One region of the Pseudomonas sp. VD-NE ins genome, then DNA from elsewhere that is predicted to be linked to it. Evidence: riboswitches for the same ligand, from Rfam matches in the RefSeq annotation. Region 1 holds a riboswitch; each other region holds the start of a gene.
What was found. Region 1 has a riboswitch for cobalamin ahead of RMV17_RS11955 (ABC transporter substrate-binding protein). Riboswitches for the same ligand answer to the same signal wherever they lie in the genome.

Region 1 (7,477 bases):
ATACCGCCAAGGCGTTGATCGTCGGCACCGAATCCGGCCGCTTCGATGAACTGTTGAGCCTGCTGTCCAGCGGCAAACCGTTCACCCCGGCCCGTTGCAAACAACTGATCGCCGCACCGACGACCGCCGGCACTGGCAGCGAAGTCACGCCGTGGGCGACGATCTGGGACAGCGCCAGCCAGAAGAAATATTCGCTGCATCTGGATTGCACCTGGCCTCGCGTGGCGATCATCGATCCGCAACTGATGCTCACCGTGCCGGCCAGTGTCACCGTGTCCACCGGTCTCGATGCACTGTCCCACGCGCTGGAGGCGATCTGGAACGTGAACGCCAACCCGGTCTCGGACACCTTCGCGATTTCCGCGATCGAGGACATTCTCGAATGCCTGCCGCGCCTGCACAAAGACCTCTCCAGTCACGACTTGCGCAGCCGCATGGCGCTCGCTGCGCTCAAGGCCGGGCTAGCGTTTTCCAACACCAAAACCGCGCTGGCGCATTCGATCTCCTATGAGATGACCTTGCGTCACGGCTTGCCCCACGGCATCGCCTGCTCCTTCACCTTGCCGCTTGTATTGGGTTTGGCCTGGGGCCATGACGCCACTCGTGACCGCACCTTGCAACGGTTGTTCGGCGCGGACCTGGGCAAAGCCCAGCAGCAGTTGCGCGAGTTCCTGCACAGCCTCGGGGTGAAGACCGAGTTTGCCGATTACGGCGTCTCGGCCAAGGACGCCGAAGCCATCATCCAGCTCGCGATGCAGGGCGCCCGCGGCAAGAACTTCATCGGTTCGCAAGCCGCCTGACGTCGCCCGAAAACTGAACGACCCAAGCACAGCCGGCGGCGTACAACGCTGCGGTGATTTCCTGACGCACCGAAAAAGAGTGCACCCGCCGACGACAAACGACGGGACTCCACAACAATAAGGAAAAGATCATGAATCGTGCCCAAACCATGCCTGGTCTCGCCGTCCGTTCTGCCTCGTTCCGGGTCGCCCAGTGGCGCATGCTGCTGGCGGCGATGTTCTGTTACCTGTTTTTCTACACCGGTCGGCAGACCTTCGGTTTTGCCATTCCGGGGATTCAGGCCGAGTTCGGCCTGAGCAAGGAAACCCTCGGCTGGGCTTCTGCGGCGATGCTCTGGGCCTACGCGATTGGTCAGGCCATCAATGGCAACCTCGCCGACAAATTCGGTGGTCGGCGCATCATGACCCTCGGCGCGGTGTTGTCGTGCGGTGCCAACTGGGTGACCAGTTTTGCCGGTGGTTTCACCAGTCTGATTCTGCCGTGGGGCGTCAACGGCTACTTTCAGGCACTGGGCTGGGCGCCGGGCGGGCGGCTGATTGCCAATTGGTGGGCGGCGGGCGAGCGCGGCAAGGTCTACGGCTTCTACACCTTCGCCGCCGGTTGCGCGTCGATTCTGTCGTACGTCACCTCTATAGTCGTGCTCGAAGTGCTGCAACTGGAATGGCGCTGGATCTTCCGTTTGCCGGTGCTGCTGATGCTTGCCGGCGGGATCATTTTCTATCTGGTTGCCCGCGAACGCCCGCAGGATCTGGGCTTCGAGCCCGTGGGTGATACCGGTGTGGCCAACGCTGACGACAAACATCAGGAGGCCGCACATGGCGAAGTCGAGTCCTCGGCTCAACGCTATAAAGCGGTGCTGAGGAACCCACGTCTGCTGATCGCCGCGCTGTCATTGGGCTTTCAGAACGCGGCGCGCTACGGCTTGATCGTCTGGGTGCCGGTGCACTTTCTCGGCGCCAACTGGAAAAGCGGCGACAGCATGGTCGACCCGAAATGGATCACCGTCGCCCTCCCCGTCGGCATGGCGGTTGGCGCATTGAGCAACGGCTGGGTGTCGGACAAGCTGTTCGGTTCCAAGCGTTACCTGGCGATCATGCTCTATATGGTGCTGGGTGCTGCTACCAGCCTGTGGATGTGGAGCCTGCCGCCACACAGTGTCATCGGCCTGATCGCGTTGTTCCTTTGCGGCTTCTTCGTCTACGGCCCGGCCTCGAGTTTCTGGGCGCTGTGCCCGGATCTGGTTGGCGCCAAACGTGCCGGCACCGCGACCGGGATCATGAACTTTTCCTCGTACCTGTTCGCCGGATTGGCCGAGCCACTGATCGGGCGTCTGCTTGACACCACGGCAAATACGTCTCTGATCTTCATAGTGGTCACCAGCGCCTGCCTGTGCAGTGCGGCAGTGGCATTGTTCATTCGACGCTGACGGGACTTGCATGTACCAGTATCACAAGTGGTTGCGTTCGTTTCATGCGGTGGCCAAGACCGGCAGTTTTACCCTCGCGGCGGAGTACCTCAGCGTCGGTCAGCCGACCGTCAGCGAACAGGTCAACGCACTGGAGAACACTTTCTCGGTCGAGCTGTTCCATCGCCGTGGCCGCTACATCGAAATGAGCGCCGCCGGGCACAAGCTCTACGCGATCACTCAGGGCCTGTTCGGTCAGGAGGATGAAGCGGTGCAACTGCTGCAGAGTTTCAAACAACGCAAAACCGGTATGCTGCGCCTCGGCGCGGTGTCGCCGCCGATCGCGATGAACCTGACCTACGAGCTGATGCAGCGACATCCGGATATCGAACTGGAAACTTCGTTTTCCTCGGAAAAGGACACCCTGGCGCGGCTGTTCAACTTTGATATCGACGTAGCGATCCTGGCCTTGTCGGAATTCGATGAGCGCTTCCATACGCGGCTGTATCACCGTTATCCAATCATCGCCGTGGTCCGCGATGACCATCCGTGGGCCAGTCAGGCGCAGGTACACATCAGTGAAATCAGCGGCGAAAAATGGGTGATGCGCGAGAAAAGTGCGCGCACCCGGCAACTGGTGGAAGAAAGCTGCAAGCGCCTCGATATCGAGCTCGATTGCGTCATGCAACTCAACAGCCGCGAAGCCATCGTCCACGCGATCGTCAAAGGCATCGGCATCGGTTTTGTCTCGGCCGTCGAGTACGCCGAAACACCCGGCACCACGCCGATCACCTTTGTCGATCACCCGTTCTTTATCGAATACCACCTGTGCTGCCTCGGTATCCGCCGGAACCGGCCAGTGATTGCCGAACTGTTTGATGCGAATCCACCGCTGACCTGATCAGCACTGACCCTTGAACCGCCTACCTCATTGCCGAGGGACGGCCCACGCGTACCTGAAAACGGAGATTGACCATGCAGTACCAACAACCGACTCACCTGCAAGCCGCGATCCTCGACTGGGCCGGCACCGTTGTCGATTTCGGCTCGTTTGCACCGACGCAGATTTTCGTCGAAGCCTTTGCCGAGTTTGGCGTCACCGTGTCGCTGGAAGAAGCGCGCGGGCCGATGGGCATGGGCAAGTGGGATCACATTCGCACCCTGTGCAACCTGCCGCAGATCGCTGAGCGCTATCGTGCAGCGTTTGATCGCTTGCCGAGTGACGACGATGTCACGGCAATCTACGAGCGCTTCATGCCGTTGCAGATCGAAAAAATCGCCCTGCATTCGGCGTTGATTCCCGGCGCGCTCGAAGCCATTGCAGCATTGCGCGACAAGGGTTTGAAAATCGGCTCCTGCTCGGGTTATCCGGCGGTGGTGATGGCCAAGGTCGTCGAACTGGCGCGAGAAAATGGCTACGTCGCTGACCATGTCGTCGCCACCGATGAAGTGCCCAACGGCCGGCCATATCCGGCGCAGGCGCTGGCCAACGTGATTGCTCTGGGCATTGATGACGTGGCGGCGTGCGTAAAGGTCGATGACACCTGGCCGGGGATTCTCGAAGGGCGCGCCGCCGGTATGTGGACGGTGGCGTTGACTTGCTCCGGCAATGCGCTGGGCCTGACCTACGAGCAATACAAGGCGCTGCCGTTGGATCGACTGGCGGAAGAACGTGCGCGGATCGGCAAGATGTTCGCGCCTTCGCGCCCGCATTATCTAATTGACACCATCGCCGAGCTGCCGGAAGTGATTGACGACATCAATGCGCGTCTGGCCCGGGGCGAAACCCCGCAAGTTTGCTGACGCATCCCCCTTACCCCTGATCGTTCCCACGCTCTGCGTGGGAATGCAGCCCGTGACGCTCCGCGTCACTGGACGCAGAGCGTCCCTAGAGGCATTCCCACGCGGAGCGTGGGAACGATCAACAGCTAAATCGCAGGCAAAAAAAAGCTGCCAAAAATGGCAGCAAAAACTTTAAGAACACGCGATGTATTGGCCCCAGCATAGACGCCGGATAATGACAGTGTCATGACAGCACCAAATTCATTAGATCGCCCCCGCCCCGTCATCAGGATGTCATCAAGATCACGGCAGAATCCTCGCAAACCGTCTTGAGCCTCGCGACGGATGCTCTGCAAGGATTCCCATGAAAGAAGACGCCTCGCTGTTTGCCGCCATCGACCTGGGTTCGAATGCCTTTCGCCTGATGATCGGCCAGTCAGTGCGCAGTCGAAAAGGCCTGCAGATTCAGGAAGTGAAAACCCTGCGCGAACCGGTACGCCTCGCCGAGGGCTTTGACGGTGGCGCGCTGGATGCCTTGGCACTGGATCGCGGCTGGCAAGCATTGGCGCGGTTCGGCAAGAAGCTGCGCGGTTTCGAGGCCGGCCGAGTCCGTGCGGTGGCCACCAGCGCGGTGCGCGAGGCTGACAATGCGCAGCTGTTTCTGGCCAGTGCCGAGCGGCATCTGGGCTTTCCCATCGACGTCATTTGCGGCCATGAAGAAGCGCGTCTGGTCTATGCCGGCGTGACCCACGCCTTGCCAAGCGCTGAAGACCTGCGCCTGGTGGTCGACATCGGCGGCGGCTCAACCGAGCTGATCCTCGGCCAAGGCTCGCAACCGTTGCTCACCGAAAGCATCGCCATCGGCAGCGGCACCTTGAGCACGCGCTTCTTTCGCGGCGGTGACGTGTCTGCCGGCGCGCTACAGGAGGCCGAACGCTTCGCCATCCTGCAGTTTGAAAAGGTTGCCCGGCGCTATCGTGCGCAGGGCTGGCAGCAAACCATCGGTTCGTCCGGCACTGCGCGCATGCTGGCTAAAGTGCTCAAGGCCAATCGCCTCAACGACTACGGTCAGGACGGCATCACCTACGGCGGACTGCTGCGCCTGTCGCTGCTTCTGCTGAAGGTGAACAACGTCCAGCAACTGAAACTGGCCGGGCTGCAACCTCATCGTCAGAGCATTTTGCCCGGCGGTCTGGTGTTGATGCTGGCCGCCTTCAAAGTGTTCGGCATCGCACAAATGTTGCCGTCAGAACCGGGTCTGCGTTTGGGCGTATTGCACGGTTTGATGAGCCAGCACTAATCCTCGCCACGGCAGATTCGTCTCCCCTTCAGCGGCTCGATCGACTACCATGCCGCCGTCGGTTCCCGAAGGGGACTAATAGGGAATCCGAGATGCTTGCACAGCATTGACCGGAACTGCCCCCGCAACTGTAGGTGCCGAGCCTGCTCCACGACTGCCACTGGGTGAACCCCGGGAAGGCCGGAGCCAGGCGATGACGCATCAGTCAGGAGACCTGCCGGCACAGTGACTACTAACCGGCGGGGTGTCCGGGAAGGACATCGTGCCGTGCGCGTCTTTGTTTACTGCCCGGCCTTGCGCTGTTGCCCTGACTGCGTTCGAAGATGTGTTTCCGATCCGTACTCTCCCGCTCCCCGTACGGTTCCCTCGGAGACTGCCCCATGCTGCTGCCCCGCATTGCCACCCTCATCACCGGCCTGAGCCTTGGCGCCCTGGCGCAGGCGGCACCGACTGTCTATCCACTGACGATAGAAAACTGCGGCAGCACCCTGACCTTCCAGCACGCACCGACGCGCACCGTGACCATCGGCCAGGCCGGCACGGAAATGCTCTACGCCATGGGCCTGAGCGACAAAGTCGTCGGCACGTCACTGTGGTTCAACAATGTATTGGCCAGATACAAGGCGCAGAACGACCAGATCGAGCGCCTGGCCGACAACGAACCGAGTTTCGAATCGGTGATCGGCAAGCGCCCGGAACTGGTGGCTGTCGAGCTGGAATGGATGGTCGGCCCGCAAGGTGCGGTCGGCACCCGCGAGCAGTTTCATGAACTGAAGATTCCGACTTACCTGCTACCTTCCGATTGCGAAGCCAAGGACAACCTCGTCGGCGCCGACGGTACGCGGCTGGCGCCGTTCCGCATCGACACGATTTACAAGAGCGTGAGCCAACTGGCGCAGATCTTCGATGTGCAGGAGCGTGGCCAGCAGCTCAATGATGAACTCAAGGCCAGCCTCGCCAAATCGATCGCCACCGCCCAAGGCAAACAGCTCAAGGATGCCAGCGCACTGGTGTGGTTCTCCAGCGCACAAATGGACATCGAGCCATTCGTGGCCGGGCACAAAGGCATTCCCGATTTCATGCTCAGCACCCTCGGCGTGCGCAACGTGGTGGAGTCCGATGAAGAGTGGCCAACGGTCGGCTGGGAAACCATCGCCAAGGCTAATCCGACCTTCCTGGTCATCGCGCGCATGGATCGCCGACGCTTCCCCGCTGACGACTATGAAAAGAAACTCGCCTTCCTGCGCAGCGACCCGGTGACGCGCAATATGGACGCGGTGAAGCACAACCGCATCATCATTCTCGACGCCATGGCCATGCAGGCGAGCCTGCGCATGTTCGACGGCATTGAGCAACTGGCCACGGCCATCAACGGCTATGACCTGTCGCAATGAGTGCCAGTCTGATCCGTACGTTGCTGGCCCTGGCGACGCTGTTGATTGCCGTAGTTGCTGGCGTGGCCATCGGTGAAACCTCGATTGAACCGGGCGTGGTCGTGCAAGTGCTGGCGAACAAATTGTGGGGCGCCGGGCATGTGCTCGACCCTATCGACGAAGGCATCGTCTGGAACTACCGCTTGACCCGCGCACTGGTCGCGGCCGCGTGCGGTGCCGGTCTGGCGACGTGCGGGGTGATCTTGCAGTCGCTTCTGCGCAACCCGTTGGCGGATCCCTATCTGCTGGGGATTTCTGCCGGCGCCTCGACCGGGGCGGTGATGGTGGCGTTGCTCGGGGTTGGCGCCGGAATGATCTCGTTATCCGTCGGTGCATTTGCCGGCGCAGTGACAGCGTTTGTGCTGGTGATTCTGCTGGCGCGGGTCAGCGGTTCGGCGAGCGGCACCGGGCAAATCATTCTTGCGGGGATTGCCGGCTCGCAGCTGTTCAATGCGCTGACGGCGTTTCTGATTACCCGCTCGGCCAGCTCCGAGCAGGCACGCGGGATCATGTTCTGGCTGCTGGGCAATCTCGGTGGCGTGCGTTGGCCGTCGGTGTGGTTGGCGGTGCCGGTGGCCGTGTTCGGGTTGGTCGTGTGTCTGTGGCATCGGCGGGCGCTGGATGCGTTTACCTTTGGCGCGGATTCGGCGGCGTCTCTCGGCATTCCGGTGCGACGTGTGCAGATTTTGTTGATTGGCTGCGCGGCGCTGGTGACGGCAGTGATGGTGTCGATTGTCGGCTCGATCGGTTTTGTCG
Region 2 (7,477 bases), 100 kb from region 1:
GGGTTCTCGGGCAGCCATTCGGCTTGCCAGTCACTCAGTGCGGCGCTGGTTTTATTCGGGTGGTAAATCGCCGTGCGCGGCAGGGCTTGCGGTTCTTCCCAAGCGTAATCGCGGGCGAGCCAACGGGTGGCCAGGCAGCGGAAGAAATCCAGCGCATTGCCCATACCGCCCTGCCGCAAGAATTGCCAGAGCCGGTCGCGATCCTCGGCATTGACGGTGCTCAGGTCGCTGAGCTCCGGATCGGGCCGGTCATCGCCCGGCACCAGAATCACCTGCACACCGCGCTCGGACAACTCGATCAGACGCTCGACGCCGTAACGCCAATAGGCGATGCCGCCGTGCAGCGAGATCAGGATCACCTTGGCGTGACGCAACACTTCATCGACGTACAGATCGACCGAAGCGTGATTCTGCACCTGCATCGGATTGGCCAGACGCAGGCTCGGGTAATCCTCGGGCAACTGCTGCGCGGCTTCGGCGAGCAGCGCGAGGCTAGAGTCGCCGCTGCACAGGATCACCAGCTCGGCGGGGGTTTGGCCAAGGTCGGCAATGTTGTCATCCGAGACGAAACCGCCGGGCTGAGTCCTGAGCAGGTGCATGGCTTAAACGCTGAGCGCGGCGCGCAGTTGCGCTTCGAGTTGGGCGGCGTCGAGTTCCTGGCCGATCAGCACCAGACGCGTGACGCGCGCTTCATCGGCGCCCCACTGACGGTCGAAATGCTTGTCGAAACGCGTGCCCACGCCCTGGATCAGCAGGCGCATCGGCTTGTTCGGAATGGCAGCGAAACCTTTGACACGGAGGATGCCGTGCTTGACCACCAGTTGCGTCAGGGCATCGAGCAGCAGGCTTTCGTCGGCCTGCGGCAGTTCGATGGAGATCGAATCGAAGGCGTCGTGATCGTGGTCATCGTGATCATCATCGCCTTCACCGTGGTGATGGTCGTGGTGACTGTGACGGCTGTCGATGTGTTCTTCGGAACCGGCGCCGAGGCCGATCAGCACGTCCAGCGGCAGACGGCCGTTGCTGGCTTCGATGATTTTCACCGCCGGTGGCAGCTCTTCGGCGACTTCAGCGCGGACGCGAGCGAGATCTTCCGGGCTGGTCTGGTCGGCCTTGTTGAGGATGACGAGGTCGGCGCTGGCCAGTTGGTCGGCGAACAGTTCGTGCAGCGGCGATTCGTGATCGAGGTTCGGGTCGAGTTTGCGCTGAGCATCGACCTGATCCGGGAACGCAGCGAAAGTGCCAGCGGCCACGGCCGGGCTGTCGACCACGGTGATCACCGCGTCAACGGTGCAGGCACTGCGGATTTCCGGCCACTGGAAGGCTTGCACCAAAGGTTTTGGCAGGGCCAGACCGGAAGTTTCGATGAGGATGTGGTCGAGATCGCCGCGACGCGCGACCAGTTCGCGCATCACCGGGAAGAATTCTTCCTGAACGGTGCAGCACAGGCAGCCGTTGGCCAGTTCGTAAACGCGGCCGGTGGCTTCTTCTTCGGTGCAACCGATGGTGCATTGCTTGAGAATTTCACCGTCGATGCCCAACTCGCCGAACTCGTTGACGATCACCGCGATGCGGCGGCCCTGAGCGTTGTCGAGCATGTGCCGCAGCAGTGTGGTTTTGCCCGAGCCGAGGAAGCCGGTGACGATGGTGACGGGGAGTTTGGCCAGTGTTTTCATCGGTATGCCCTTTGGCAAGCGGCGGGCATACGGGACGAGAACCGGCAACGCGCGTGCGCGCCGGAAGCGTTCGCCACCGGATCACCCCGCCCGGTTGTAGTGAGAATCTGTGCGAGGCAGGTCTCCTGGCTGACGGTGTTCAGGCGTTGGGCCTGGCGTTTGCTGCGCCTTCCCGCTGGCTCATAAGTTGAGCTGGCAGTGGCGTGGCAGCGAACAGCACCGTTCACAGTTGCGGGGGCAGCCGCGGCATTGACCGCGTTCCCTTCTTAGCTTCGGCGTGGGCCGAAGAACCTCGAAGGCGCAAGGCTACGCATGGCTTGCTTATGGGTCAATGGGGTTGGGGTTTGGTTATGTGAGCATATCCTTTGCTGCGGGTGCCGCCGCTGGCGGTTTCGCTCTTACAGCGACTCACTTTTCCAGACGCCGAAAAGTAAGCAAAAGGCTTTGCCCCGGCGTACGGCACTTCGCTGAGGCTCAGTGTTCCCTCACTACGGTGTCCATCCGGGGGCATCGCCTACGGTTTGCTTCGCTGCACCTCCTCTCGATGTGTTCGACTTCGTCGAACGGCGCTGCGCGCCTACCCCCCGGATGAACACCTTCGCTCGGCCTGCCGAAGGGGCAAAAAAGCCAGATCAAAAGCCAGATCAAGAACCAAAGCCAGATCAAGAGCCCCTCACCCTAGCCCTCTCCCAGAGGGAGAGGGGACTGATCTCGGTGTTTGGGGGAGGTACGCCGACGTGCGATACCGAGTCGAACTCAGGCTTTGAAAAGCAAAAATCACAAGCCAGATCAAAAGCCCCTCACCCTAGCCCTCTCCCGGAGGGAGAGGGAACTGATTGAGGTGTTTGGAGGAGGTACGCCGACGTGCGATATCGAGTTGAACTCAGATTCTGAAAAGCCCACAAATCGGCTCCCTCTCCCTCCGGGAGAGGGCTGGGCGGGCGGCGTTCCGATGAGGGGAGAATTCACCACAAAACCAAAGCCGAACACGCTGTGCTCCTCACCACTCAATAGGCCGAGTGTCAGCTCGCCTGCTCTTGATCTTGATCTCGGAGCCCGTCGGCAGGCTGAGTGGAGGGATTGATCCGGGGGGGGGAGCGTAGCGACCGTTTGGCGCAGCCAAACACATCGAGAGGAGGTGCAGCGAAGCAAACCGTAGACGATGCCCCCCGGATCAATCCCGGAGCGAAGGAACCCCGAGCTTTAGCGAGCGGGCCGAACGTCAGGGCAAAGCGTTTTTGGTTACTTTTTAGGCGTTTGTAAAAAGTGACCCGCCGTAAGGGCGGAACCCTAAGCAGCCGTTACCGCAGCAACGGATATGCCCCCCATTCATTGACTCAAATCCCCGCCTCATGCTCTCCTACACAACTTGTTACGGGTGCCCTTCACAGGGTGAAACGGGAAACCGGTGAATCATGTGCTTTACTCAAGCCCATGTCAGTCCAGTGCTGCCCCCGCAACGGTAAGCGAGCGAAGCGTCAAAACCACTGTGCCAGTGCGGCATGGGAAGGTGACGCTTGCAGGTCGGCCTGACGCCAACCCCTCGTGAGCCCGGAGACCGGCCCGCAACACACAGCCCGCACCTTGTGCGTCGCTGAACATAACAAACCCGCGGTGGGCGGGCGCTGTTCGAACCTCTGCGAGCCCGACCCGCAGGGGTTTTCATGCGCTCAAATCACCCGCTGACACTCCAGAGGGAAGCGCCATGTCGATCATCAGCAGCACCGGCAGCAACACGGACAAAATCACCAGCACCGCCACCCTGAGCCAACGCCTGAGCGCCGCGATCTTTGCGTCGATCCTCGGCGCCAGCCTGGTCTACTTCGCCGGTTTCTCGCACATCGAAGCGGTGCACAACGCCGCCCACGATACCCGCCACAGCGCCGCGTTCCCGTGCCACTGAGACCTGCCGACATGATCAAGCGTATTGCGCAAACCGCAGGTTTCACCGGTCTGCTGGCCGCCCTGCTCCTCACCCTGCTGCAAAGCTTTTGGGTCTCGCCGCTGATTCTGCAGGCGGAAACCTTCGAGAAGTCCGAGCCGGTGGCGGTTCACGAACACGCCGCTGGCGTGGCTGCGCACACCCACGATGCCGACGCCTGGGAGCCGGAAGACGGCTGGCAGCGCGTGGTTTCGACCACGGGCGGCAATCTGGTGGTGGCCGTCGGTTTCGCCCTGATGCTCGCCGGCCTCTACACCCTGCGTGCACCGACAAAAACCTCGCAAGGTCTGCTCTGGGGTCTGGCCGGTTATGCGACGTTCGTGCTTGCGCCGACCTTGGGCCTGCCGCCTGAACTGCCCGGCACCGCTGCAGCCGATCTGGCTTCGCGGCAGACGTGGTGGATCGGCACGGCCGCTTCGACCGCTGCCGGCCTGGCTCTCATCGTGTTCAGCCGCCACTGGCTGATGAAGATCCTCGGCGTGGCCATCCTCGCCGTGCCGCACGTGATCGGCGCGCCGCAACCGGAAGTGCATTCGATGCTCGCCCCCGAGGCATTGGAAGCTCAGTTCAAAATCGCTTCGCAGTTGACCAACGTGGCGTTCTGGCTCGCCTTGGGCCTGATCAGCGCCTGGTTGTTCCGCCGCAAAAGCGCTGGCCAATACCACGCATGACCGATGACAGCGCAGCGCCGACCTTCGTGGTCGGTCTGGGCTGCCAGCGCGGCTGCCCGGCCAGCACGCTGCGCGCGTTACTCGACCAAGCCTTACAGGCGCATCGCATAGAGCTTGAAGCGGTCAAGGCATTGGCCAGCATCGACCTGAAGCGCGACGAGCCGGGCCTGCAAGAACTTGCCACGCAACTGGCCCTGCCCTTGCTGTACTTCAGCAGCGAAGAACTGGCCAGTTATCAGCAACGACTCAGCCACCATTCGCAAATTGCCTACGAGCGCACCGGTTGCTACGGCGTGGCGGAAAGTGCAGCGTTGGCACTCGCCGAACAGCTGATTCAGGCTCCGGCAAAATTGCTGATTTCCCGGCAGAAATACGCTCAGGCCACGTTGGCATTGGCCGGCGCGGCGTAAAATTCCGATAATCCCCGCCATTGATCATGAGCGTTGTTCATCTGCAACGCGGTTGTGCCCTCTTTTACTCAGGATTCAACGATGACCGTCTACTTCATCGGCGCCGGCCCCGGCGACCCGGAATTGATTACCGTCAAAGGCCAGCGGCTGATCCGCAGCTGCCCGGTGATTATCTACGCAGGCTCGCTGGTGCCTGCTGCAGTACTCGATGGCCATCAGGCGGAAATGGTGGTGAACAGCGCTGAACTGCATCTGGAGCAGATCATCGAACTGATCAAGACCGCACGCGCCAAGGGTCAGGATGTGGCGCGGGTGCATTCCGGCGATCCGAGTCTGTATGGCGCGATCGGTGAGCAGATCCGTTATCTGCGCGAGCTGGATATTCCGTTCGAGATCATTCCGGGAGTGACGGCAACGGCAGCCTGTGCGGCGTTACTCGGTGCGGAGCTGACGTTGCCGGACGTGTCGCAAAGCGTGATTCTGACCCGCTACGCCGACAAGACCGCGATGCCGGCAGGCGAAGAGCTCGGCAGTCTGGCGCAGCATGGTGCGACGATGGCGATTCATCTGGGGGTTAACCATCTGCAGAAGATTCTGGCGGAACTGCTGCCGCATTACGGCGCGGACTGCCCGATTGCGGTGATTCACCGGGCGACGTGGCCGGATCAGGATTGGGTGGTGGGAACGCTGGCGGATATCGCCGGGAAGGTCGAGGCCAAAGGGTTTCGGCGTACGGCGTTGATTCTGGTTGGGCGCGTTTTGGGCAGTGAGGTGTTTAGCGAGTCATCGTTGTATCGCGCTGGGCATGCTCACCTCTATCGCCCTTGAAGGCCCTTTCGCGAGCAGGCTCGCTCCCACATTTGACCTCATTCCAAAAGTGGGAGCGAGCCTGCTCGCGAAGGCGTCAGTACATTTCATCCATAAAAAACTCACCCATAAAAAAACGGCGCTCACGGGGCGCCGTTTTTCATGTCCGCAGCGAACACCTTAGTAGTAGGCGTTTTCTTTCTGCGTGTGGTCGGTCACGTCGCGAACGCCCTTCAGCTCAGGAATGCGCTCAAGCAGAGTGCGCTCGATGCCTTCCTTCAAGGTTACGTCCGCCTGGCCGCAGCCCTGGCAACCGCCACCGAACTGCAGCACGGCGATGCCGTCTTCAACCACATCGATCAGGCTGACCTGACCGCCGTGGCTGGCCAGCCCCGGGTTGATTTCGGTTTGCAGGTAGTAGTTGATGCGCTCATTGACCGGGCTGTCGGCGTTGACCATCGGCACTTTGGCGTTTGGCGCCTTGATGGTCAGCTGGCCGCCCATGCGGTCGGTGGCGTAGTCGACAACGGCGTCATCGAGAAACGCTTCGCTGAAGTGATCGATGTAAGCGGTGAAGCTTTTCAGCCCCAGCGCGGTGTCTTCAGGTTTTTCTTCGCCCGGCTTGCAGTAGGCAATGCAGGTTTCGGCGTACTGGGTGCCAGGCTGGGTGATGAAGACGCGGATGCCGATGCCCGGGGTGTTCTGCTTGGAGAGCAGATCGGCCAGGTAATCGTGAGCGGCGTCGGTAATGGTAATAGCGGTCATGGAAACTCCTCGCAGGCTTGGGCGCAGTTTACGCCAATCGTTGCGCCGGACAAAGTCCTAGTATTTTTGTCGGGAAAGATTCTCGTCCGCCCCGTCGTCGATCCGCGCCTTGAGCCAGCGATAGCTGCGTTTTTCCACCCATTCGTAGCTCAACCAGGAGCCAACGCCGATGGCCAGCGCGCACACGACAAACATCAAATACGGGTTGATACCGTAGCGCCGCGCGATAAAACCACCCGCCGACAACACCAGAACGTGCATCAGATACACCGAATACGAGCAATCGCCGAGCAGTTTGAGCACGCGACTGCGCTCGACATACCGCTCCAGCGCCATGCAGGACAACACCAACACCGCACTGGGCAAACCCCAGTTGAGCAACCGCGGCGCCGGTGCCAAATGATAGATCGTCAGCAGTGCCGCGATGATGCCAGCCAGCGGCAACCATAAACCGGCGCCGATCCAGCCCCGGCGATAGAGCATGCCAATGCCGATCCCCAGCAGAAACTCGTAAACGATGTCCGAGCGATAGAACGCGCTGACCCAGCCGAACCCGGTCCAGGCCTGACACACGGCAAACAACAGCGCCGCGACCACCAACAACCGCACCTGCAAGCGAAACAGCAGCGCCCAGGCAAACAGCAGGTAGAAAAGCATTTCGTAATTCAACGTCCAGCCGACATTCAACGTCGGATAGATGCCGTAGCCGCCGGGATTCTCGGTAGGAATGAACAGCAACGACAGCAACAGATGGCCCCAGTCCACCGTCTGATCCGGCAGTAACGGCTGGGCGAATACCACCAGCAGTGCCATCAACAGCGTGTAAAGCCAGTACGCCGGGACGATGCGAAAAAGCCGATACAGCAGGAAACGCGCGGGCGGCAGCGCTTTGTTTTCGGTCGAGAGGAAAATCACCAGACCGCTGATGACAAAGAAGATGTCGACGCCCACCGCGCCCTTGTCGATGAACAGCTGCCCGATCGGCCCGCGTGCCTGGAAGTCGAAGAAAATCTGCATGAAGTGATGGCAGACCACCGCCCACGCTGCAAGCGCACGCAGGGCTTGCACTGAAATCAACATCGCCCGCTCCTGCTCACAGTCTCTAAAACACCACTGAACCCTGTGGGAGTGGGCTTGCCCGCGAAGAGGCAGTCACATTCAACATTGATGCTGGCTGACACTCCGCCTTCGCGGGCAAGCCCGCTC
Region 3 (7,477 bases), 940 kb from region 1:
GCGGCTTGCGCGACTGGGCCTACGACCGCATCGCGCTTAACCGTTACCGACTGTTCGGCAAGTACGACACCTGCCTGCTGCCCACCCCGGATCATGAACAGCGCTTTCTGAAAGCAACGGCCTCTACGTCAGCAAGCTGAACAACTGCAGCGGCGTCATCTTCGTCACCATCATCAGCACGATGACAAACATCCCGGCAAACCCGAGCACCCCCATCCAGAACCACTGGCGGTACACACCTTGGTATTGCTCATCAAGGCTGCCCCCCGCCTCGCCCGCACTCGACGCCATCACATACAGGCGCTTCTGCAGGAGCAACACCGGCAACCACAGCGAGCCGACGCAGAAGAAGATGATCAGCGAGGTCAGCACCCACTCGTTGCTCATGCTCAGCCCCGACAGGCGCATCAACAGATAGCCGGTGATGATCTGCACGAAGCCGGCCGGCGTGGTGATCCACGTGTCGAAGCGCACGACCATGCGCGCGACGTGCGCTATCACTTGCGGATTGCCGGTGCGGCTGGCGGCGATCAGGTAGAGGTAGGAGCCCATGCCGAAGCCGAACAGGAAGATCGCGGCGATGATGTGCAGGTACTTCAGGCACAGATAGAGCATGTCAGCGCTGCCCGTCCGAGAAGTTCACGGCCAGGCTCAGGTTGTCAGGATCGTTGATCGCGGCCATGTATTCGGCGACGCTGATTTCGCCCACGCACGGTCGGGCACCGGCGGCCGGCACGTAGCCTGAGGCCATTTTTGTCGCCAGGGCCACGGCGGCGCAGCTGGGGATCTCCGGGCCTTTGTCGTTCAGGGCGGTGAGTTGCGCGGTCATCGACAGCGGTTTGCCGTCAACGCCAAGGCCCTGCACGTCGATGTACATCGCACTTTTGCCATCGCCGAAACGCTCGAAATGCGTGCCCAGGCGATGCAGTCTGCCGGCCCACAAGGCATGGTCGCGCACCAGTCCGACTTTCAGCGCCTGAGCCAACAGACCGTTGGCAACGCCGCCAAGTTTAAGCCCGGCGCCAGCCTTGAACTTCAGGGTCTGCGCGCCATAACGACCGGCAAAGATGTCCATGTCCGGCACATCAACGTTGGCCAGCAGACGAGTGCCCATCTGCGGCATTTTGCGCAAGGTCAGGTCCAGCCAGCCGGACACTTCATGCACCTTGCCGTTTTTCAGTTGCTTGATCGGTTTGCCGGCGTAAGCGAGTACACCTTCGATGGTCGACAAGCCCGGCATTTTCGCCGATGAAGAAATGCCGTGTTCGATCGAGTCGATGCGTGAAAAACGCTGACGCTGTTCATCGATGATTGCCGACGACAGCGTCGGCACCGAGCTGCAACCACTGAGGATCGCCACGCCGGCCTCTTTCGCCCGGGCATCGAGCACGTCGATGCCGTTGACGAACGTGCGGCAGTCCGCCAGATCGCAGTAGTTCACACCAGCGTCGATGCAGCTCTCGGCGACGGCGTAGGATTGCCCCTGAAACGGCCCGCCGGTGTGGACGACCAACTGAATGTTCAGCGCGCGCAACGCGGCTTTGAACTCCGCGCCCATGGCATCGCCGCACCAGCCTTCGCAGACGTTGCCCGATTGGCTGTTCAGCTCATCGAGTTTGCGCTGCAATTTGCGCGGGTCACGGCCCGAAAGCACCAGGCCAATGTCCGGCGTCAGCGCCAGATGCCGGCACACGATGCTGCCGAAGTTTCCGTAACCACCGACCACCATCACCCTGAACGGCATGCAATTCTTCCCTAAGTCAGTCCATCAAACAGGCGGGAAGGATATAGGGCTGAACGTCAGCAAGCCATCCAATGTAGGCCTTCGCCTGCTCGCGATAGCGGTGTAGCCGAATGCCCTAGAAATTGATCTTGAACCCCAACATCGCGTCATACCCATGGCTGTCGCCATCGAACCCCTGCCTATAGCCAGCCGAAGCGGTGAACGTGGTGCGCCGGTTGGCCTGGTAATCCACCCCCACATTGACCTCGCCCCACGTGCCCTGGATGTCGGATTCGAACGGGATGTACCCCGACTCGGAGGAAAACTCGGTTTTCGGCTGCCCCTTGAATTCATGCCAGATACTCGGCCGGATCCAGCCGTTGGTGCGCCGTGCGCTGTTGTCGACGCCTTCGGTGTCCCAGTCCTTGGCGATGCGCACGCCGGCGCGACCGATCAGTGAGTCGACATCCTTGAAGCGAATTTTCGCGCCGACGTCATCACTGCTGTCCAGATCGACGTAACTGTAGATCGCCTGTAATTGCGGCTCGATGTACCAGTCTTTGTCGACTTCGTACGGGTAGCCGTTTTCCAGCGACGCGGTATAGCCCCAGCCACGGGTTTTCAGTTTGGCCATGTCGTTGGGTTTGGCTTCGATGTCGAAGCGATTGACTTGCAACACCCCGTCCAGATACCAACCGGAGGGGCCGAAGTGCGTCCAGTACGCACCAACGCCGTAAGCGCGCAAGGTGTCTTCACCGGCGGCGCGCCGGGTGTAGTGGCTGACGCCGGCGTCGATGGTCCCGGCGGACAACGACAGCCCGGCCTGTTCGTGACTGCCGTCGGGCCGATCCTTGCGGTAGAGGTCGGTGCCGACCTGAAAAGCCGTCAGGTCGTAGTTGTATTCGGGCGTGTTGCCCAAGGCGTTTTTGCGATCACCATCCTGTTTGCCGCTGCGGTAGATCACCCGGCCCCAGCCCATCGATGGCGCCAGGGTCGACTCGTCTTCCTTGGGCAACGGATCACCGCGATTCAGACGTTCCTCACCGACCCGCTCGTGAAGGGTGTCGACCATCGTCCGGCCGTAGACCAGCGCCAACGCCGGGACTGCGCCGTACAGCGATACTTCCGGGCGGTAATTCGGCACCGGGGATGGCTCGGGATCAGGATCAGGATCAGGATCAGGAGGACCGGGAGGACCGTCCGGTGGCACCGCGTCCGAACGCAGATACCAGGTGTCCTTGCCGCTACCATCCTCGGCACCTTGTTGCAGGCGATATTCGTAGGGGCCGGCGACGACACGCCGGGCTAGTTGAAACGCATTGGCGTCACTCGCGGCTTCGGTTTTATTGAGCAGTTCGACCACCGCAATGCCATTGCCCTGAGTCAGTTCACCCTGGCCGCCGACGTTGCTCACGATCACGCCGGTGGTGCGGCCACTGGCGGTGGTCGTCGAATCCACCACCAGCATGTCGGAGAGACTGTTCGCGCCACCGCCATTCAACGTGGTGTTAAGCAGCAACCTGCCGCCATTGGACACGAACACCCCACCGCCATCGGTGCCGGCGGTGTTGGCGCCGCTGATCAGCAGCACATTGCCGACGGTGTTGCTGCCGGCGGCAAGGTCAAGCGTGCCGCTGTTGGTGAATCGGTTTACACCGAGCAACTGCCCCTGCACGGCGCCGCCCAACGTTGGACTATTGGCCGTTTGCCCCAGAGGCAGATAGGCGCCGCTGGGGTTGAAGTTGACGATGCCCGTCGCCGGTTGCGCCGCCAGACGAAGCACACCGCTGTTATCGATGCTGTTGGCGCCCGATGCGCCGAGATCACTGACGGCAACGCCCCAGGTATCGCGGGTGCCACTGCTGTCAGTAAAATTGCGCAGCGTCCAGGTGCCGCTGTTGGCCACTGAACTGGCCGCGCTGACGGCATTCACGGCGCCGGTCATTTGCCCGGTGTTGTTGAGCGTAAACGTCGTGCCCGGTGTGGTCGCATCGGCGCGTACGGCGACATCACTCAGCGCACTGATCGCACCTGAGTTGTTCAACGTCTGGCTCGCACCGCCGAGGGCGACGCCGCTGCTGTCGCCTCGCCCGCCCTGAAGGGTTGCCGTGTTGGTCACGGTGGCGCTGCCGCCCTCGGTCAACGCGTCGATCGCCGACGAGCCAATGCCTCGAGTGGTGATCGCGCCGCTGTTGCTGACTGTCAGATCCGCTGCACCCGAGGCCGCGGCGAGAATGCCCTGACTGTTGCTCGCGCCGAGTGTCTGGATCGCGCCGCTGTTGACCACGCTCTGCGCGCCAGTCACCGACAGCGTGCGGATGCCGCGCTGTTCATTGCCCCGCGCAATCAATTCCCCGCTGTTGCTGACATTCAAGGTGCCCAGCCCGCTGCCCGAGTTGAAGGCATTGCCGGCGAGAATTGCCGCGCCCTGGCCGTTGACGTCGATCAGCGGACCATTGAAAACGACACCCACATCGCCGCCCAGCGTCAGCGCCTGGATACCAAAGGCGCCAATGCCCGTGCCGTCGCCCGAACCGGCGTTCGAATGGGTGATGATGGTGCCGCCCGCGTTGACGTTGACCGTGCCCGTCGGCGACTGCGTCGAGACATAGATGCCGTTGGCGTTGCTGTGCAGGGTTTCGATGCGATTGCCGCGATAGTTGACCTGGACGCTGCCCCCGGTCGAGTCGACCCGAATACCGCCCGCGCCAAAGCCACTGGCAAACAGATCACCCGAGTAATCGATCAGCACATTGTTGTTTTCCGCGCTGACAATGATCGCGTAGGCCCGGGTGGTGTTGATGTCGCCGAGGACATTGATGTTGCCGCTACCGGTGATCGAGACATCACCGGTGCCGCGCTTGATCACGTAGATCGCCCGCGAACCGGCGGTGTTTGCCGTGCTGCCGACGTTGATGGCGGCATTGTTCTCGATGCTGATCGAACCGCTGCCGCCGACGTTGTCATTGGCATAGATACCGTGCGCGGCACCGCCCGTCGTCGTGATAGCGCCACTGTTGACGATGGCGATGCTGCCGACCGTGGCAAACGAACGAATGCCAAAACCGTTGAGGCCGCTGGTGGTCAGCGTTCCGCTGTTGGTGAGACGGGTAATGCCATTGCCACCTTCAGTAAACAGACCGAAAGCGTTCATGCCGATGCTCTGCACGTTCGCCGCGTTGATCAGTGTGGTGTTGCCATTGACTGCGCGGGTATGCACGCCGGCATGGTTACCAATGCCCGCCGTGGGCAACGTTTCGTCGCCGATCGGAGATCCGGCCGACAGAGCATCATCATTGTTGACCAGAATGCTCACGCCACTGCCGACGTTGACGTTGATCTCGCCACTGCCCGTGGCTTTGGTCCAGATGCCGTTGCCGCCGAGCAAGGTGATCTGGCCATTGCCCTGATGATTCAGGTTGATCGCCCCGCCGCCGCTGGCATTGATGTCAATGCCGTCGTGTTCATTGCCGACCACGGTGTTGAGGATGTTCAGCGTGGTACCGGAACTCACTGAAAAACGTCGACGCCCCGGCGCCGGCATTGGTTATCGCCAGCGCATCGAGGCCACTGCCACCGACATTGACCGTGTTGGTGGCGCCATTGACACTCAGGCTGGCGTTGCCGGTGGTGCCGATGACATTGGCAAACACTGCGTTGGCGGCCGTGGGTGGCGTGCTGTTCACCGTGGTGCCGCTGAGTGTCAGCGTGGTGTTGGCATTGTTGCCACGACTGTTCAACGAGGAGCCGGCGGTGGTGGTGATGGTGGTGCCCGTCTGAGTGCTGATCGACGCATCGACACCGGAGGCAGGCAAGCAGGTTTGCGAGACGTTGTAGGCACCCGCCGCCAAAGGCCCGCACGCGGCCTGCGCATCGGCGAACATCAGGGTGTTGGCCATGGCGACCAGTAATGCGTTGCGAATGAAATGCGGGGCGTGCCCACCGTGATAATGGCTACTGGCACCGTGCATGAGAACCTCCCTGTTCAGCGTGCCTGGCGTATCCCTCACGCCTGTCGACGCCGCGCGATATTGCGTTGTGATGACCGCTATTGACCTTAGTAGTTATTTCCAAAGTTGGTAATTCGCGGTTCGAGAGTCGGTACCGGCAAGTTGACGAACGGTCTGTCGAATGTTCAGATGCCGCCCAGTTTCAGGTGTCCCATGCCGCCGTGCATGGGGTGAAACGGGAAACCGGTACGTTCTTTTCGAACAAGTCCGGTGCTGCCCCCGCAACGGTATGCGCGTGATGCTTTCGATACACCACTGTGGCCGAACGGCCATGGGAAGGTGAAAGCCTCGATACGCGCGAGCCCGGAGACCGGCCTGGAATTTCGTTTGGCAAAATCCTGCGGTGGGCGGGCATGGGCCGGTATTGGCTGTGCGCGATGCCTTCTCCTGCATGCTCTTCTGCGAAGATCCTTTTCGAGAAGACAATGATTCGACCTTTCAACACTTCTGCTCCAACCCTGTTCCTTGGCTGCCTGTTCAGCCCGCTGCTGCTGGCCGATGACGCGCCACTGGAACTCAACCAGCAAATCGTTTCTGCACCGTCGGTGGAATCCACCACCGTCGCCGACATGGCGAAGTTCGGCAGCAAGGTCGAGATCGTTACCCGTGAGCAGATCGAACGCGCAGGCCCCAGCGCCGATGTCAGCCGCGTCATGCAGATGTTCATTCCCGGCTTGTATGTGGCGCCGAAAAACGGTCCTTTCGACTACGGCACTTATTCGTTGCTCGGTGGGCGCAATGACGACACGCTGATCCTGCTCGACGGCGTGCGCCTGAACAATCGCCTGTACGGCGGCCTCTATCTGGACACCCTGCCGGCCAATGCCATCGAGCGCATCGAAGTGCTCAAGGGCGGCCAGAGCCTGTTGTTCGGCACCCAAGCCGTGTCCGGTGTGATCAACATCGTCACCCGCAGCCCGCAATCGCGCAAAGCCTCCGGCGAAGTGAACCTCGGTGTGGACACTTTCGGCGGCACCACCGAAGACGCTCGGGTCGAGAACATCTTCACGAACGGTTTTGGCGATCTCGGTCTGCTGGCGTACGTCAGCCACAACGTCTCCGACGGTTACCAGCCGTATCGCAACCGCGACATGAAAAACGTCAGCGAGAAGAACCGCGCCTACGAAGTCACCACGTTCGGCGGCAAGGCCATTCAGTCGTTCGGCGATGATTCGCGACTGGAACTGTTCTACCAGTACGCCGACGCCAACCTCGACTTCGCCCGTCCGATCGACAATCACAAGACTACCAACGACCGCGTGCAGCAGATCGCCACGGCGACCTTCGAGCAGAACATCAACGAGCGCCTGAGCTATTTCGTAAAAGGGCATATCAACGACTGGGACACCCGCTACACGCGCGTCAACAACGTCGCCGGTGGCGACACCAACGTCATCAACCACAACGACTATTGGGGCTTCACCGACTGGGGTGTGCAAGCCGAAGGCAAGGCTGAACTGCCCGGCGGCCATGTGCTGGTGTTCGGCACCGACAACCAATGGTTCAAGGGACAGGACGATGTGCTGATCATCGACAACGACAAGGCCGAAGCCCATGCGTTTTACACGCAACTGCGTCCGCAGATCGACGCCCTGCCCGACTGGCACCCGAGCATCGGCGTGCGTCACGAAGGCATGAGCGGCGGCGACAGTGCCACGGTCGGCATGCTCACTTCGCTGTATGACCTCAACGACAACTGGTCGGTGCGCGGTCAGTACGGCAGCGCCTACAAACTGCCGAACGC
Region 4 (7,477 bases), 790 kb from region 1:
CGCACTCGTCACCCTGTTATACGGTTGCGCTGCTCATTCTCCAGTTCAAGAGCAGCCTCAACAGGTTAAAAATTCTGCCACGGCTCAGTCTTCCGTTATTTACCAGGAAGAGCTGGACACCGAAAAAGAACTCAACGAATTCAATGGCAAGAAGCCTTATCAGCTTCCTGTTCTGGCCGACAGCATCCTCGAACGCGGCATGTCCCTGATCGGTACCCGTTACCGTTTCGGCGGTACCTCTGAAGCCGGTTTTGATTGCAGTGGTTTCATCGGTTATCTGTTCCGCGAAGAAGCCGGCATGAACCTGCCACGCTCGACTCGCGAAATGATCAACGTCGATGCGCCGCTGGTCTCGCGCAGCAACCTTGAGCCGGGCGATCTGCTGTTCTTCGCCACCAACGGTCGTCGCGGTCGTGTCAGTCACGCCGGGATCTACCTCGGTGACAACCAGTTCATTCACTCCAGCAGTCGTCGCAGCGGCGGTGTTCGCATCGACAGCCTGGGTGACAGCTACTGGAGCAAGACCTTCATCGAAGCGAAACGCGCTTTGGCCAACGCTCCGACAGTCGTCACTGCTCGCAAGTAATTCCCCTGTTGTCGCTGCGTTCGCGGCGACAATCAGGCTCCCGGCAACAGAGTAGACGTATACTTTACAAGGTGAAGTTAAAGTCTTACTTGAAGTTTGCCGCGTAGCCGCTAGAATCCTGAATCTATATTGATGGCAAACCGCCTGCGTGCTCACGCAGGCGGTTTTGTTTTCTGTCCATCGGCAGAAAAAGCCGCAGCCAGATCAGGATGTTCTGCTTATGACGATGTCGGCCCGCCTCACTTTGATCTTCTTCGCAGCGCTGCTCAGCGCCTGCGCCAGTCGCACACCACCGCCTGCGCCAGTGGTTCGCGCTCCTGTCGTATTCGGTCCCTCCCAAGCTTTTTCGCCTGCTGCTGAAGACGTGCTGTTTCGCGCGCTAGGCCTGGTCGGTACGCCTTATCGTTGGGGCGGCAATACGCCGGATTCGGGATTTGATTGCAGCGGGTTGATCGGTTTTGTCTACCGTGATGCGGCGGGGATTTCGCTGCCACGTTCCACGCGCGAGATGATCGTCATGCAGGCGCCGAACGTCGGCAAGGAAGGCTTGCAGACTGGCGACCTGATCTTCTTCGCCACCAATGGCGGCTCGCAGGTCAGTCATGCGGGGATTTACGTTGGCGAAGGGCGCTTCGTGCATGCGCCAGCCACGGGCGGCACGGTGAAGCTGGACAGCCTGTCGAAGGCGTATTGGCAGAAAGCTTATCTGAGTGCCAAGCGGGTGTTGCAGCCGGAACATCTGGCGCATAACCCTTAGTAAAATCGCAGCAATCCTAATGTGGGAGCGAGCCTGCTCGCGAAAGCGGTGTATCAGTCAACTCAATGGAGACTGACACTACGCATTCGCGAGCAGGCTCGCTCCCACAGTTGTTTCAGGTCACATTCAACATCACTTCGTGGCCGAGACTCGCCACACCTTGTTGCCGACATCATCCGCCACCAGCAAGCCACCTTGCTGATCGATCACCACGCCCACCGGCCGACCTAGCGCATTCTCGTCCTTGTCGAGGAAACCGGTCAGCACATCCACCGGTTTGCCGCTCGGCTTGCCACCGGTAAACGGCACGAAAATCACTTTGTAGCCACTGTGCGGTTTGCGATTCCATGAGCCGTGCTGGCCAATAAACGCGCCTTCCTTGAACTGCGCCGGCAAGGCGTTGCCCTCGGCAAAACTCAGGCCCAGCGAGGCGGTGTGCGGCCCGACCGCGTAATCCGGGGCGATGGCTTTGGCCACCAGGTCCGGGTTCTGCGGCGTAACACGCACATCGACATGCTGACCGTAGTAACTGAACGGCCAGCCATAGAAACCACCGTCCTTCACAGAGGTGATGTAGTCCGGCACCAGATCACTGCCGATCTCGTCGCGTTCGTTGACCGCTGTCCACAGCGCGCCACTTTTCGGCTCCCAGGCCAGGCCATTGGGGTTGCGGATGCCTGAGGCGAAGATGCGGTGATTGCCGGTCGCCCGATCGACTTCCCAGATTGCCGCGCGGCCTTCCTCCTTATCCAGACCATTTTCGCCGACGTTGCTGTTCGAGCCGACCGTGACGTACAGCTTGCTGCCGTCCTTGCTGGCAATAACGTTTTTCGTCCAGTGGTGATTCAGCGTGCCGCCGGGCAGATCGACAACCTTGATTGGTTGCGACTTGATCTCGGTCGCGCCGGGTTCGTAGTTAAAGCGCAGCAAGCGATCGGTATCTGCGACGTACAGGTCATTGCCGACCAGCGTCATGCCGAACGGCGAGTTGAGGTTCTGCAGAAACACCGTGCGCGTCTCAGCCACGCCATCGTGATCGGCGTCACGCAGCAAGGTGATGCGGTTTGGGCTCGGTACGCCAGCGCCAGCCTTGCCCATGACCTTCTTCATCACCCAGCCACGAATGCCGCTGCTGTCATCCGGTTTTGGCGGGGCATTGGTTTCCGCCACTAGCACATCGCCATTGGGCAAGACATAGAGCCAGCGTGGATGATCGAGGCCTTCGGCGAACGCTGCCACCTGAGTGCCCGCCGCCGCGGTCGGTTTACCGCCCGCGGGCCAGCCGATCGCCGGGGCGATGTTCACCGTCGGGATCAGGGTCTTGTTCGGTTCGGGCAGTTTTGGTGACGGGCCGGTGCCGTCGGAGACTTGCAGGCTGGAGGTTTCACCGCAGGCGGCGAGTCCTCCGGCGAAGGCGATGACAAAAACGAACTGGGGCTTGCGCATTGCTGATCTTCCCTATGAATGCATTCCTAATCATAGAGGAGGGCGCAAGCCCGATGGTTCAACTGCTCAGCCGCGGGCTTCCTTGAACAGCACGGCGATGCCCGGGTGATAGTTGCCGGCTTCGCTGCGCAATTTGCGATAGGCATAGGGGAAATACCAGGCGACGGCGCAGGTGTGTTCCTTTTGCAGGTCGTCGACCATGTCCTGCAACTCTTCGGGGCTGGCGCTGTGCTGGGCTTTTTGCGGCGCGACAAACAGGCAGCCGAGCTTGAGGTCGCTGGCATAGCTGATGCGTTTGGCGTCGTTGGTGATGTCCAGCAGGGCTTGAGTCAGATTCAGGTTGGTAACCTTTGGCCAGCGCTGGGTGGCCTGGATAAAGGCGCGGTCTTCGGCGCCGGCCAGAAACAGATCGGCGCGAGCGTTGCGCTCGCCTTCTTCGTTCTGTTTGCGCGTGGCAGTGTCGTTCAAAGTAACCAGCTCGGCCATCCACGCCGCTGCCGAGAGCAATCCGAGATTGGCCTTCTCGTCATGCCAGTAAGGCGTGTCGCTGTCGCCGCGAACGGCGTTGTAGCGGTCGATACAGTCAAACCAGCGTTCAAGCACCGGGCGCAGAAATTCCAGGCGCGGGTTGCTGATGATCATGCCTTGCATCGTCATCATCCTTTATTGTTGTGGTGGGCTTTTCGGGAAAAGCATGGCTCTTTGATATCATTTGTATCAGTGTGGCACAAGATTGGCGGCAGATAATTGATCGGCGGCAGTTATTCGCCCGATGGCCGCCTCTTTAATTGACGCTCCACCCCCAACCCTCTAACCTTCGCGGCTTGTTTCAGGTGCTCTGTGACCGCTGTCGACAGAGTGAAACAGGGAAGCCGGTGAGGGTTGTCTTCAAGCGAAGAACTACCACGATCCCGGCGCTGCCCCCGCAACGGTAAATGAGTGAAAACTGCGCCTTGAGCCACTGCCTCGAAAGAAGCGGGAAGGCGCGCAGTCAGGCGAAACGCCGCTCATGAGCCCGGAGACCGGCCTGATCCATCCAGCGGCATCACGGTGGGCGATGCCAGGCTTTTTGCCGTCTATTCTTGTGCCTGCCCGCCGTTATCCAGCCTCAACGGAGAGCTCCCCCATGACTGATTCCCCCGAGCGCGACGAACGCCATCTGGCGCGTATGCAGCGCAAAAAAGCCGTGATCGATGAACGCATCGCCAACTCGCCCGACGAGTGCGGTCTGGTGTTGGTGCTGACTGGCAATGGCAAAGGTAAAAGCAGCTCGGCCTTCGGCATGCTCGCCCGCGCCATGGGCCACGGCATGCAGTGCGGTGTGGTGCAGTTCATCAAGGGCCGCAACAGCACCGGCGAAGAGCTGTTTTTCCGCCGCTTTCCCGAGCAAGTCCGCTTCCACGTGATGGGCGAAGGCTTCACCTGGGAAACCCAGGATCGTCAGCGCGACATCGCCGCTGCCGAAGCCGCGTGGGCGGTTTCCCGTGAGCTGCTGCGCGATCCGTCGATCGGTCTGGTGGTGCTCGACGAACTCAACATCGCCCTCAAGCACGGCTACCTCGATCTCGATCAGGTGCTCAGCGATCTGCAGGCGCGTCCGCCGATGCAGCACGTGATCGTCACCGGTCGCGCGGCCAAGCCGGAAATGATCGAGATGGGCGACACGGTCACCGAAATGGGCATGCTCAAACACGCCTTCCAGGCCGGCATCAAAGCGCAGAAAGGCGTCGAACTTTGAATCAACCACGTCACTGCCCGGCGGTCCTGATCGCCGCGCCGGCCTCCGGTCAGGGCAAGACCACCGTCACCGCCGCGCTCGCCCGTTTGCATCGCAATCAGGGGCGCAAGGTACGCGTGTTCAAATGCGGCCCGGACTTCCTTGATCCGATGATTCTCGAGCGCGCCAGCGGTGCGCCGGTGTATCAATTGGACATGTGGATGGTCGGCGAGCAGGAAAGTCGTCGTCTGTTATGGGAAGCCGCCGCCGAGGCGGATCTGATTCTGATCGAAGGCGTGATGGGCCTGTTCGACGGCACGCCGTCCAGTGCCGATCTGGCGCGACACTTCGGTGTACCGGTGCTTGGCGTGATTGATGGGACGGCGATGGCGCAGACCTTTGGTGCGTTGGCGCTAGGTTTGGCGAAGTATCAGCCGGATCTGCCGTTTGCCGGTGTATTGGCCAATCGAGTCGGCACCTTGCGCCATGCGCAATTGCTCGAAGGCAGCCTCACTGAGGGGCTGCGCTGGTACGGCGCGTTGTCCAGAGAAACCGGCATCGAATTGCCGAGCCGCCATCTCGGTCTGGTCCAGGCCAGTGAATTGAATGACCTCGATGTACGCCTCGACGCTGCCGCCGATGCATTGGCCAGCAGTTGCGAGGTAGCGCTGCCACCGGCCGTGGAGTTCGCCGCGCCGGACGTCATCGCTGTCGAGCCGCTGCTGAAGAATGTACGAATCGCCGTCGCCCGAGATGAAGCGTTTGCCTTCACCTACGGCGCGAGTCTGGATCTGCTGCGCGCGATGGGCGCCGAGTTGAGTTTCTTCTCGCCGATCCGCGACACGCAATTGCCTGAGGCGGACAGCCTGTATTTGCCCGGTGGGTATCCGGAACTGCACCACGTTGCGTTGTCGCAGAACACCGCGATGCTGGAGGCGATTCGTGCGCATCATGCGGCGGGGAAACCGTTGCTCGCTGAGTGTGGCGGGATGCTGTATCTGCTCGACTCGCTGACCGATGTTGAAGGTACGCGTGCTGAACTGGTCGGGTTGCTCAAGGGCGACGCGGTGATGCAAAAGCGTCTGGCGGCGCTGGCGCTGCAGGCGGTGGATCTGCCGGAAGGGTCGTTGCGCGGGCACACTTATCACCACTCCTTGACGACGACTGAGTTGCCGCCGATTGCGCGTGGCTTGAGCCCGAATGGCGGGCGTGGGGCCGAGGCGGTTTATCGGGAAGGGCGGATGACGGCTTCTTATGTGCACTTCTATTTTCCGTCGAATCCTGTGGCTGTCGCTGCACTGTTTGTGACTGACCTTGAGGCCGCCATCGCTGGCAAGCCAGCTCCCACAGGGGATTGCGTTTCGTCAGGTATTGCACCACCCACTGTGGGAGCTGGCTTGCCAGCGATGGGGCCATGACCGACAACACATTCTCCGAAGCCGAACGCGAAGCGGTTTATCGAGCCATCGCCGAACGCCGCGACATGCGCCACTTCACTGGCGGCACGGTCGAGCCGGATCTGCTGCGCCGACTCTTGGAAGCCGCCCACCAGGCCCCAAGCGTCGGCCTGATGCAGCCCTGGCGCTTCATTCGCATCAGCGACCGAACTTTACGTGGCCAGATCCAGAAGCTCGTGGAAGAAGAACGCATCCGCACGGCTGAAGCCCTCGGCGAGCGCAGCGACGAGTTCATGAAGCTCAAGGTCGAAGGTATCCATGACTGCGCCGAAGTGCTGGTTGCCGCATTGAAGGACGATCGCGAAAAGCACATTTTCGGTCGTCGCACGCTGCCGGAAATGGACATGGCCTCGCTGTCCTGCGCGATCCAGAATCTGTGGCTGGCTTCGCGTGCCGAAGGACTCGGCATGGGCTGGGTATCATTGTTCGAGCCACAGGCACTGGCTGATCTGTTGAAGTTGCCCGAAGGCGCAAAACCTCTGGCCGTTTTATGCCTGGGCCCGGTCAAGGAATTCTATCCGGCGCCGATGCTGGTACTCGAAGGGTGGGCGCAGGCGCGTCCGCTCAATGAGTTGCTGTACGACAATTATTGGGGAGTGAGTCAATGAGTGTGGCGTTGTTGAGTGTCGCTGCGGTCGCGCTGGATGCGCTGCTCGGTGAACCGAAACGCTGGCATCCGCTGGTGGCTTTCGGCAATTTTGCCGGGCGCATCGAGCAACGTTTCAACGCCGGTGGCCGGGGTTGGCGCAGCCATGGCGTCACCGCGTGGGTGATTGCCGTGCTGCCGCTGACCTTGCTCGCCACGGCGTTTTCCTGGGCGCCGTACGTGGGCTGGGTCGTCGAGATTCTCGCGCTGTATTGCGCCCTCGGCATGCGCAGCCTCGGTGAACATGTCGCGCCCGTCGCTGCTGCCCTGCGCGCGGATGATCTGGACGAGGCGCGCAAGCGTGTCGGCTATCTGGTCAGCCGCCAGACCGATGAACTCGACAGCACCGCCGTCGCTCGCGCTGCCACTGAGTCAGTGTTGGAAAACGGCAGTGACGCGGTGTTTGCCGCGCTGTTCTGGTTTGTCGTCGCCGGTGCGCCGGGCGTAGTGCTCTACCGCTTGAGCAACACGCTCGATGCGATGTGGGGCTATCGCAACGAACGCTTCGAACGTTTCGGTTGGGCCGCAGCAAAAATCGACGACGTGTTGAACTACATTCCTGCGCGTCTGGTGGCATTGACCTACGCGCTGCTGGGCAAAACCCGACTCGCGTTGAAGTGTTGGCGCACCCAGGCGCCGAAGTGGGACAGCCCCAACGCAGGTCCCGTGATGGCGGCCGGCGCCGGTGCGCTGGGCGTGGAATTGGGTGGGCCGGCGATTTACCACGGTGAACTTCACGACCGTCCGCAGCTTGGCGAGGGCGCAGCGGCTGACGCAGATTCCATCGACCGTGGCTGGCAATTGGTCCAGCGCGGGGTATGGTTATGGCTGCTGATTCTCTGCGTGGGGGCTGAATTCTATGCTTGAG

Region 2: linked by a shared signal. The riboswitch ahead of cobW (cobalamin biosynthesis protein CobW) and the one ahead of RMV17_RS11955 (ABC transporter substrate-binding protein) in region 1 are both predicted to bind cobalamin.
Region 3: linked by a shared signal. The riboswitch ahead of RMV17_RS16280 (TonB-dependent receptor) and the one ahead of RMV17_RS11955 (ABC transporter substrate-binding protein) in region 1 are both predicted to bind cobalamin.
Region 4: linked by a shared signal. The riboswitch ahead of cobO (cob(I)yrinic acid a,c-diamide adenosyltransferase) and the one ahead of RMV17_RS11955 (ABC transporter substrate-binding protein) in region 1 are both predicted to bind cobalamin.

Annotation. Positions count from the first base shown of each region.
Region 1 is NZ_CP134772.1:2,698,138-2,705,614, reverse strand. Features, by position in the region: gene psrA (iron-containing alcohol dehydrogenase PsrA) at 1-800, shown strand, start outside; gene RMV17_RS11975 (MFS transporter) at 932-2,227, shown strand; gene RMV17_RS11970 (LysR substrate-binding domain-containing protein) at 2,238-3,107, shown strand; gene phnX (phosphonoacetaldehyde hydrolase) at 3,182-4,009, shown strand; gene RMV17_RS11960 (Ppx/GppA family phosphatase) at 4,353-5,288, shown strand; cobalamin riboswitch at 5,331-5,525, shown strand; gene RMV17_RS11955 (ABC transporter substrate-binding protein) at 5,669-6,682, shown strand; gene RMV17_RS11950 (iron ABC transporter permease) at 6,691-7,477, shown strand, end outside.
Region 2 is NZ_CP134772.1:2,802,900-2,810,376, reverse strand. Features, by position in the region: gene cobN (cobaltochelatase subunit CobN) at 1-599, opposite strand, end outside; gene cobW (cobalamin biosynthesis protein CobW) at 603-1,676, opposite strand; cobalamin riboswitch at 1,774-1,986, opposite strand; cobalamin riboswitch at 3,036-3,258, shown strand; gene RMV17_RS12360 (CbtB domain-containing protein) at 3,382-3,579, shown strand; gene RMV17_RS12355 (CbtA family protein) at 3,591-4,289, shown strand; gene RMV17_RS12350 (cobalamin biosynthesis protein) at 4,286-4,699, shown strand; gene cobM (precorrin-4 C(11)-methyltransferase) at 4,781-5,527, shown strand; gene nfuA (Fe-S biogenesis protein NfuA) at 5,687-6,271, opposite strand; gene RMV17_RS12335 (acyltransferase) at 6,329-7,351, opposite strand.
Region 3 is NZ_CP134772.1:3,633,151-3,640,627, forward strand. Features, by position in the region: gene RMV17_RS16255 (thiol-disulfide oxidoreductase DCC family protein) at 1-140, shown strand, start outside; gene RMV17_RS16260 (DUF2269 domain-containing protein) at 124-615, opposite strand; gene RMV17_RS16265 (saccharopine dehydrogenase NADP-binding domain-containing protein) at 617-1,744, opposite strand; gene RMV17_RS16270 (autotransporter outer membrane beta-barrel domain-containing protein) at 1,860-5,237, opposite strand; gene RMV17_RS16275 (hypothetical protein) at 5,188-5,694, opposite strand; cobalamin riboswitch at 5,861-6,067, shown strand; gene RMV17_RS16280 (TonB-dependent receptor) at 6,159-7,477, shown strand, end outside.
Region 4 is NZ_CP134772.1:1,908,781-1,916,257, forward strand. Features, by position in the region: gene RMV17_RS08425 (C40 family peptidase) at 1-586, shown strand, start outside; gene RMV17_RS08430 (C40 family peptidase) at 807-1,343, shown strand; gene RMV17_RS08435 (sorbosone dehydrogenase family protein) at 1,476-2,789, opposite strand; gene RMV17_RS08440 (hypothetical protein) at 2,856-3,440, opposite strand; cobalamin riboswitch at 3,604-3,835, shown strand; gene cobO (cob(I)yrinic acid a,c-diamide adenosyltransferase) at 3,916-4,527, shown strand; gene RMV17_RS08450 (cobyrinate a,c-diamide synthase) at 4,524-5,924, shown strand; gene bluB (5,6-dimethylbenzimidazole synthase) at 5,921-6,571, shown strand; gene cbiB (adenosylcobinamide-phosphate synthase CbiB) at 6,568-7,476, shown strand; gene cobD (threonine-phosphate decarboxylase CobD) at 7,469-7,477, shown strand, end outside.